3 regions of the Stenotrophomonas sp. YJH_SMC_48-3 genome follow, and region 2 is predicted to be linked to each of the others. Evidence: predicted binding sites of a transcription regulator. Region 2 holds the regulator's gene; each other region holds the start of a gene.
The links. The regulator FliA, encoded in region 2, starts transcription of late flagellar genes. The targets are predictions, from matches to a motif close to TAAAGTTTNNCNNNCNNNGGCCGATAA.
Positions count from the first base shown of each region.

Region 1 (3,249 bases), on a different contig from region 2:
CGGTCGGGGTCAGGCTGCCGAAACCGGCATCCACCAGCCAGTCATCGCCGTCCACCTGCACGCGCAGCAGCAGGTGGGTGCGTGCGGTCAGTTCGCCGTCCTGGGCGGCCAGCAGCACGCGCGCGCTCAACGGCTGTGCATCGAAGCCCAGCGCCTGCAGCAGTGCCAGCAGGCCGCCATTGAGTTCGAAGCAGTAGCCGCCACGACGGTCGTCGAGCAGCTTGCGCTGCACGCTGTCCAGGTCGATCGGTACTGCATCGCGCAGCAGGCAGCTGAGGGTTTCGAACGGCAGCAGTGCGTTGTGGCGCTGCTGCAGCAGGGTCAGGCCCGCCAGCGTCAGCGGTGGCGGTGCATCCAGCTGCAGGCGTTGCAGGTAGCGGGGGACATCGAGCGTCGTCATGGAGACACCGGGCGGGGAAGGGATGTCCACTGTGCTCCCCCAACCGGGGTTGAGGTCAAGCGCGGTGGCGCGGAATAGCGTCAATTGGCGCCGGCTTGAGAGAGGAGGGCTCTGGCTTCTTTGCCTCGGGGATCGGAATCAAAAGAAACTCATTACGCTCATTAGGCTGGATAACTTTTCCAACTGCGTCGTAGCTCTGCAGAGGGAACAGGGATACGCGCGTTGTGAAAGCGCCCATTACTGCGACCGGAACCCCCAGAACAATTCCCGCCCAAGAGCCATGCATGGCGGAAAGCAGGCCTTCAACCCAAAGCACGCTGCCGAACAGATAGAAGATCATGCCAGTAGCAGCGGCAGCGTATCGCCAGCGGCGCTCTCGCTTGGGCATGTGAAATTCAATGCCGGCGCCATCCATGCTGCGCCGTGCCAGTGTGCTTATGCCCCTGATATGGCGCCATTTTACGCTTGGCGAGTAGCAGCGCATGAGGTTGAAGTAGGCCCGGCGCTCCTCGCGCCCGACCAGGAGGCCATAGCGCCCTCGAAATGCCTCCTGCAACGTGGACTCCTTTACCCAGCTTGCTTCCAGATCATCCTCTGAATGATCCGCGATCTTCAGCAAGTACTCGCGATCCCGATGCTTTGACTCTCTCCAGCGGTGGAAACTGTCCATAGGAGGTCCGAAGAACCAGCGCACGATAGTTGCGAGGACAACTATGACAGTACCGATCCCGACAGGGATGCCAAGCGTCTGAATCTGATTCAGTACCGTGCTGCTAAGCATGGCTGCAGTTGCTCCAAGGTAGTTGTGTGAAACGTAGTTCTATCAGTCGGGATTCTCAGGAGATGAGAAATGGAGGTGATCTCTGTCATCGCATCGTCGCTTGTTGCCGGTACAAGAAGCGAGATCGGATCCGCGAAGAAGAAAATTAGACCTAAAGTTTCTTCGCATACGGCCGATACAGGTGCGTCTTTCCACCTGGAGTCTGTCATGTCGGCCGTTGTCCCCCACCTCCGGTCCCTGCGCACGCGCCTTGCTGCGTTGCACTCGGCGTCCCCTGGGCTGCTGCGCTGGCTGCAGCCACATCGGCTCAGCGTGGCCAACAAGCTCAAGGCCACACTGTGGATCTGCGGCCTGGGCCTGGTGGCGATCGCTGCTGTCTACGCCTGGACTGGCCATGCCAACGCACTGGCTGCGCGCAGCCAGGCCAGCTACCAGCGCGGCAGCGATCTGGCTGCCAGTCTGTCCACGCGGGTGGCCGAAGCGCGTCGCCTGCAGGCCCAGTACGCACGCAGTTTCGATGATGCCGACCGCGCGCAGCTGTTGGCCACGCAGAAGGCGTTGCAGACCGATCTGCAGGCGCTGCGCGCGATGCCGATGGATGCTGGCCGGCGCAAGGCTCTGCAGGCGCTGACCGAAGCCGCCGACGCGTTCTCGCAGGGTGTGGCCGCCCTGTTCGAACGGGGCGACGAGATGGGCCGTGGTGATGCCGGCCTCGCTGCGCAGCTGCAGCAGGCCGCCGACACTCTGCAGGCGCAGGTGGATGTGCAGCAACGGCCCGCGCTGGCGCTGTCCCTGCAGAAGATGCGAAGGCAGGAGGCACTGCTGCTGCTCGACGGTGATTCCACCCACGCCGACCGCGCCAGCGAGGAGAAGCTGCCGTTCGACCTCGCGCTGGCGGGCCTGCCTGCGGATGTGCAGGACACCCTGCGCACCGGGATGGAGGCGTATCAGGCCGCATTGCTGGGGTATGCCGCTGCCCGTGTCGGCCTGGATGTGGAAGCGCAGTCGCTGCTGGGTGCCGCTGCGGACGTAGCGCCTGCACTGGCCGCATTCCAGCGGGCGCAGGTGGCGGCGCTGGCCAGGGCGCAGGCACGCCAGCAGGCCGGCGCGCGCACCATGAGCGTGCTGTTCGCACTGACCCTGCTGCTGGTGGCCGGCGTGCTGATCACCAGCCTGGTGCTGGTGCTGCGTGCGGTGCGCCGGCCGATCCAGGACACCCTGCGCTTCGCCAGCGACATCGCCGACGACCGCCTCGACACCACCCTGCGCGTCTACAACGCCAACGACGAGATCGGCCAACTGGCCCAGCGCCTGGTCGACATGCAGCAGCGCCTGCGCGCACGCATCGAGACCGAGCGCGCGGTGGCACGCGGCAACACCCGCGTGCGCCAGGCATTGGACAGCGCGCAGACCGGCCTGATGGTGATCGATGCGGAAGGGCAGGTCGCCTACGCCAACCCGGCATTGCTGCAGCTGCTTGAACTGCCGAACGAAGCGCTGGTGGGCAGCGACGCGGTACGCCTGCATCCGGCGTTGGCCAGCCTGGCCGGCGTACGCCAGCGCGAGGAGCGCGAGATCGGCCATGCCGGCGTGCGCTACCAGCTGATCGCCAATGCCATCACCGACGAAGGGCATTTCCTCGGCGTGGCAGTGGAGTGGCGCAGCCGCGCGCTGGAAACGCTGCTGGAAACCGAAGTGGCAGCACTGGTCGACGCCGCCGCACATGGCGACCTGCACGGCCGCATCGCGCTGGAGGGAAAACAGGGCTTCGTGCGCACGTTGTCGACCAGCATCAACCGCCTGCTGGCGACCTTCGAGACCAACCTCGGCGATCTGCAGGCGCTTCTGGCGGCGCTGGCCCGTGGTGACCTCAGCGTGCGCATGGAAGGTGAGCTGCAGGGCGTGTTCGCACGCATGCGCGACGATGCCAACGCCACGGTCGCGCAACTGGGCCGCATCGTCACCCGCATCCAGCAGGCGACGTCCAGCCTCGACACCGGTGTGGGTGAGATCGTTGCCGGTCACCATGATCTGTCGCAGCGTACCGAACAGCAGGCGGCCAACCTGG
Region 1 covers NZ_JCAFSQ010000001.1:392,037-395,285, forward strand. Annotated here, with positions in the region: gene AC5P65_RS01810 (arylamine N-acetyltransferase family protein) at 1-400, opposite strand, end outside; gene AC5P65_RS01815 (hypothetical protein) at 456-1,181, opposite strand; gene AC5P65_RS01820 (methyl-accepting chemotaxis protein) at 1,389-3,249, shown strand, end outside.
Region 1: the regulator FliA is predicted to act here: its motif matches at 1,334-1,360, upstream of AC5P65_RS01820 (methyl-accepting chemotaxis protein).

Region 2 (3,249 bases):
GGCCGCTTCGGCAACGCCCTGTCTGTGGCCGTGGACCATGCCCTGCCGATCACCTGGGTGACCGATGGCCAGGACGTCCCGGAGGACCTGCACCGGGCCAGTGCAGCCAATCTCGTACTTCGCCTTGAAGATTTGCGCCGAGCGGCCGATATGCCCTGCAACCCGGAGTTGAACCATGCCGTCGCGTGAGTACGCCAAGCTGACCAAGACCTTCCCGCTGTCGGCCACCCGCAGCGAGCCGCTCGGCCCTGTGCGCACCATCGCGGTGACCGGCGGCAAGGGCGGCGTGGGCAAGACCAACGTCTCGGCCAACCTGGCTGTGGCGCTGGCGGGCATGGGCAAGCGCACGCTGCTGCTGGACGCCGACCTGGGCCTGGCCAACATCGACGTGATCCTGGGCTTGAACCCCACCTTTACGCTGGCCGACCTGGTGGCCGGCCGCTGCTCGCTGGACGACGTCATCGTCGAAGGCCCGAACGGCGTGCTGGTGGTCCCGGCCGCGTCCGGTCGCCGCCACATGGCCGAGCTGGCCCCGGCCGAGCACGTCGGCCTGGTGAACGTGTTCTCCGAACTGGAACGCGAACTGGACATCATGGTGGTGGACACCGCCGCCGGCATCACCGATGGCGTGCTGACCTTCTGCCAGGCCGCGCAGGACACCGTGGTGGTGGTCTGTGACGAACCGGCCTCGATCACCGACGCCTACGCACTGATCAAGGTGCTGTCGCGCGAGCGCGGCGTGGACCGCATCCAGGTGGTGGCCAACATGGTGCGCGACCCCAACGAGGGCCGCGTGCTGTACGAAAAGCTGACCCGGGTCTGCGAGAAATTCCTCGCCGATGTCTCGCTGAACTATCTGGGCTGTGTGCCGCAGGATGATTGGCTGCGCCTGTCGGTGCAGCGCCAGCAACCGGTGGTAAAGGCCTACCCGTCCAGCCCAGCCGCGCTGGCGATCACCGAGATCGCGCGCCGCACCGCACGCTGGCAGGCGCCGACCGAACCGCGTGGCGGCGTCGAGTTCTTCCTCGAGCGCATTCTCAAGCAGCGCGGGGTGGCCGCATGAAAGGCGCAGCCCAGTACCGGGAGGTCCAGCGCTCGGCGGCCAACGAGGTCATCTCCCAGCACTCGGACCTGGTGCGGCGCATCGCCCACCACTTGGCCGCACGCCTGCCGGCGAGCGTGGAGGTGGACGACCTGATCCAGGCCGGCATGATGGGGCTGATCGAAGCGTCGCGCAGCTACGACGCCGACCAGGGCGCCTCGTTCGAGACCTACGCCTCGATCCGCATCCGCGGTTCGATGATCGACGAGATCCGCCGTGGCGACTGGGTGCCGCGCTCGGTGCATCGCCGCGCACGCGACGCCGCTGCCACCATCCGCCGCCTGGAACAGAGCACCGGCCGTGCCGCCAGCGCCACCGAAGTGGCCGCCGCGATGGAGATGCCGCTGCCCGAATACCTGCGGCTGATGGAAGACGCCGCGCGTGGCCAGGTGCTGAGCCTGGAGTCACGCATCGAGGACCAGGGCGAGCTGGATACCGTCGCCCAGGGCGGCCCGACGCCGCAGCAGGTGCTGGAGCGCGGCGAGTTCGGCCGCGAGCTGGGCAAGGCCATCGGCCACCTGCCCGAGCGCGAACAGCTGGTGCTCTCGCTCTATTACGAGCAGGAACTGAACCTGAAGGAGATCGGCGCGGTGCTCGGCGTGAGCGAGTCGCGGGTCTGCCAGATCCACGGCCAGGCCGTGCTGCGCCTGCGTGGACGATTGAAGATTTTCGAGGCGGCCGACGCCGGCCTGGAAGAGTGAACATGCCCGAGGCGGCTGCCCCCGGCCACCCGGAATGAACAACAAAGGAACTCTGCTTTGAACAAGAACATGCGCATCCTGATCGTCGACGACTTCTCGACCATGCGTCGCATCGTCAAGAACCTGCTGGGCGATCTTGGCTTCACCAATACCGCCGAAGCCGAGGACGGGCATGCCGCGCTGTCGCTGCTGCAGAGCCAGTCGTTCGATTTCGTCGTCACCGACTGGAACATGCCGGTGATGACCGGCATCGAGCTGCTCAAGGCGATCCGCGCCGATGCCAAGCTGAAGACCCTGCCAGTGCTGATGGTCACTGCCGAAGCCAAGCGCGAACAGATCATCGAAGCCGCCCAGAACGGCGTGAACGGCTACATCATCAAGCCCTTCACCGCGCAGACGCTGGAAGAGAAGCTCGGCAAGATCTTCGAACGCCTGGCGGCCAGCGCCTGATGGATACCACGGTCGACAAGAACGCCCTGGCCCTGCGCCTGCAGGAAGCCCTGGACGCACTGGAGTCCGGTGACGAAGCTGCCTGGCGGCAACGCATCGACGGACTGGTCGCGCTGCGCACGCAGCCGATGATGAGCGGCCTGTCGCGGCTGGCCCGCGAGCTGGGACAGGCGCTGGGTGAACTGCCGACCGTGCCCAGCGAGGCCGGTGAGCTGGATGACGCCTGCGCGCGCCTGGACCACGTGGTGGCGATGACCGAACAGGCCACCCACCGTACCCTGGACCTGGCCGAGGAATGCCGCAGCCTGACCGAACAGCTGCGTGCCGAAGGCCTGCAGCCAGGCCAGGACGCGCAGCTCGAGCGCATCCGCCACAACCTGACCGAGATCGCCCTGACCCAGAGCTACCAGGACCTGACCGGGCAGATCATCCGTCGCGTGGTCGGCATCGTCCGCCGCGTGCACGAGGGCTTCGGCGCACTCGGCCTGCCGCCGGAACAGCATCGCACCGACCCGGCACTGGCCGGGCCGGCACTGAAGGGACTGGACCGCCACGCGGTCTCGCAGAACGACGCCGACGACCTGTTGTCGGATCTGGGGCTGTAAGCATGAGCGCGGTATCCGACGACATCACTGCCGATTTCATCATCGAGGCGCAGGAGATCCTGGACCGCCTCGGCGAACAGCTGGTGTCGCTGGAGCAGGCACCGCAGGACAGCGACCAGCTCAATGCGGTGTTCCGCGGCTACCACACGCTCAAGGGCGGCGCCGGCTTCCTCGGCGTCACTGCCATGGTCGAGCTGTGCCACGCCGCTGAGGAGGCGCTGGGCGCGGCGCGCGCCGGCCAGGCCGTGCTGCAGGCCCACCACTTCGACGCGGCCCAGCAATCACTGGATTACCTGCAGTCGATGCTGGACGCCGTGTCGTCCGGCACCGAGCCGGGCTATGCGCCGCCGGACCTGATCGCCCAGTTCGACGTGCACGGGGGTGCCGTGGC
Region 2 covers NZ_JCAFSQ010000005.1:10,072-13,320, reverse strand. Annotated here, with positions in the region: gene flhF (flagellar biosynthesis GTPase FlhF) at 1-189, shown strand, start outside; gene AC5P65_RS09305 (MinD/ParA family ATP-binding protein) at 176-1,063, shown strand; gene AC5P65_RS09300 (RNA polymerase sigma factor FliA) at 1,060-1,803, shown strand; gene cheY (chemotaxis response regulator CheY) at 1,861-2,253, shown strand; gene AC5P65_RS09290 (protein phosphatase CheZ) at 2,253-2,858, shown strand; gene AC5P65_RS09285 (chemotaxis protein CheA) at 2,861-3,249, shown strand, end outside.

Region 3 (3,249 bases), on a different contig from region 2:
GCGAGGAGTTCATCGCCGCCCTGCCCGCGCCCGACGCCGCCCATGCCCTGAGCCTGGGCGAGCGCCTGCGCGCCGCCGTGGAAGCCGCCGCCCTGCCCGCCACCGAGGCCCACGTGACCATCAGCATCGGCGTGGCCTGGCAGGCTGCGCATGAGGCGGGCGACCCGCGCGGCCTGGTCGAGCGGGCCGACCAAGCCCTGTACCAGGCCAAGCATGCCGGCCGCAACTGCGTGCATGCTGCCCCGGCCATCGAGGCCGGGGAACAACACGCCAATCGGCGCGCCTAGACCGCGCGCAGCACCGCCCCACCGTGCAGGTGCCCGGCCCCGCCCTGCACCCGGAAGCTGGCCACCGTCTGCAGCAGCTGCGCCGACTGCTCTTCCATGCTGCGCGCTGCGGCCGAGGCTTCCTCGACCAGCGCGGCGTTCTGCTGGGTGCCCTGGTCGATCAGATCGACGGCATGGTTCATCTGCTGGATGTCGTCGCTCTGCTGCTGCGCGGCCGTGCTGATCTCGGACATCAGATCACTGACACGGCGCACATTGACCACGATCTCGTCCATGGTGCGTCCGGCGCTCTCAACCTGCGCGGTACCGGCGCCGACATTGGCCACCGACGCATCGATCAGCTGCTTGATCTCCTTCGCGGCACTGGCCGAGCGCTGCGACAGTTCGCGGATCTCGGTGGCGACCACGGCGAAGCCACGCCCGTGTTCGCCCGCACGCGCTGCTTCCACCGCCGCGTTCAACGCAAGGATGTTGGTCTGGAAAGCAATGCCGTCGATCACCCCGATGATGTCGACGATGCGCCGCGATGAGGCATTGATCACCGCCATCGTCTCGACCACCTCATGCACCACATTGCCGCCCCGCGCGGCGACATCGGCTGCCCCACCGGCCAGCTGGCTGGCCTGGCGGGCATTGGTTGCGGTGCGCTGCACCGTCTCGGCAAGACCCTTCATCGACACCGCAGTCTCCTCCAGCGAGGCCGCCTGCTGCTCGGTGCGCTGCGACAGGTCGCTGTTGCCCTGCGCGATTTCAGTCGCACCCACGGCGATGGTGTCGGCCGCGAACTTGATCTGGCCGATGATCGCGGCCATCGCCTCGACCAGCGAATTCACGCCTTCGCACAACTCGGCAATCGGCCCGCTCTTGTCGGCGGTGGCTACGCGCTGGGTCAGGTCACCCAGCTTGGCGGCAGCCACCACCTCTCGGGTCTGCGCCACGGCGCGCTGCATGGCCTGGTTCTCGTGCACCTGCGCGGTGATGTCGGCGGCATACTTCACGACCTTGAACGGCTTTCCGTTGAGGTCGAGGATGGGGTTGTAGGAAGCCTGGATCCAGACCTCGCGCCCGTCCTTGCCCAGGCGCCGATACTGGCCCGCATCATATTCGCCGCGCCCAAGTTTCTCCCAGAACTGGCGATATTCCACGCTGCTGCGATGCCCGGGCTCGACAAACAACGAATGGTGCTGCCCGCGCACTTCGTCCAGGCTGTAGCCGGTCACCGCCAGGAATTTGTCATTGGCCGACAGGATGCGGCCATCCATGCTGAACTCGATCACCGCCTGAGACTTGGCGATCGCCGCAAGTTGCCCCGCCGAGTCGGCCGCCTGCAGCTTCTGCTGGGTGATGTCGGTCGCGAACTTGACCACCTTGTAGGGCCGCCCCTGCCGATCCAGCACCGGGTTGTACGAGGCCTGGATCCAGATCTCGCGCTGGCCCTTGCCGAACCGGCGGTACTGCCCGGCGTCGTATTCGCCGCGCCCCAAGCGCGCCCAGAAGTCGCGGTACTCGGCGCTGCGCGCCTGCTCGGGGTCGACGAACAGGGAATGATGCCTGCCCTGGATCTCCTCCAGCCGGTACCCCATCGCCTGCAGGAAATTGTCATTGGCCTGCAGGATGGTTCCGTCGAGCGCGAACTCGATGACGGCCTGCACGCGATGCAGCGCGGCCACCTGCGCTTCCAGCTCGGTGCGGTCGGTCACCGCCTTCTCTGTGCGGGTGCGTTGCTGTGGCGCCAGTACGCCAAGCAGCGCACGCCACGGCGACCAACGGGTATGCAGCTCGGCCGGCGCCTGCGCGCCCGCCGTGAAGCCTGGAATGAGCATTGTCTGATCCTCGGTGTCCGGTAAGCGGTTGTGACCCGACGGGCGGGATGCCCGGCGGCAACATCAGTTGCCAGGGACTACAGGTGCCAACCGGCACCTCTCGAGCGACTGCCAAGAACGTCTGCTGCGGCTGCGATCGGGATCTGGAAGCGGCGGAACACACTGCGCGGACCGCCCATCGGGGGCAGTCTGGGGTCCTGCGGCGGGTAACTGGAGCGGGATCCAGAGGGAGTATCGGCGATGCCGTCGGCCGCTTTAGCGGCATTCCGCGACGTCCGTCGCAACTCCGTCCATTACAGGCGGAATGCGGTGGACGATTGCCGTGTACTTCACACCTTTCTCACGTGCCTCCGCCTTCACACCGAGGCATTGGGCCAATGAACGGCTGGACCGGATCCGTTCCGCCACCGGTTGGCGGAACGCTGTACAGCGCAGGCGCCGGGAGGCAGCCGACCACATCGCCCACAGAAGGATGCAGCTCAAGGAAAAAAGGTTTACATGACCGATGCGGGGTTCGCCCGCAGGGGAAAACGACCAGCATGAAGGTCCCGCAGGATGCTCATCTACATGGAGATCGCATGTCCCCTCGCTTTGCCAGCCTTCTTCTCCTGGCCCTATGCAGCAGCAATGCGCTGGCCACCGGCATCGCCTATCGACCGGCCTTCCACCCGGACCAGCTGAAGGGACCGCCCGCAGGACGCCCGAACGAAGTGCTGGTGCTGGGCAGCCCACACCTGTCCAGCCTGCCGGAGACCTTCACGCCGGCGATGCTGGAACCTCTGCTGCAGCGCCTGGAAGCCTGGCGGCCCACCGCGATCGCAGTGGAGAACCTGTCCGGCCTGCAGTGTGACTTCATGCGCCGCAATCCGGCCCGATACGCGGAGAGCGTCGCGGACTACTGCGTCGACCCGGCACCGGCGCAGGCCGCCACCGGTCTGGACGTGCCCAGCGCCAACGTGGAAATGGAACGCCTGCTTGCAGATTGGCCCAAGGCGCCAAGCGCTGCCCAGCGACGTCGCTTGGCCGCAGTCTTCCTGGCTGCGGGCGAGAGCAGCTCGGCAGTCGTCCAATGGCTGCGGCTGCCCCGGGAAGAGCGCCGTGCGGCCGACAGCCTGACTCCGGAGCTGGTGCAATTCCTC
Region 3 covers NZ_JCAFSQ010000004.1:221,476-224,724, reverse strand. Annotated here, with positions in the region: gene AC5P65_RS08275 (GGDEF domain-containing protein) at 1-287, shown strand, start outside; gene AC5P65_RS08270 (methyl-accepting chemotaxis protein) at 284-2,110, opposite strand; gene AC5P65_RS08265 (DUF5694 domain-containing protein) at 2,689-3,249, shown strand, end outside.
Region 3: the regulator FliA is predicted to act here: its motif matches at 2,342-2,368, upstream of AC5P65_RS08270 (methyl-accepting chemotaxis protein).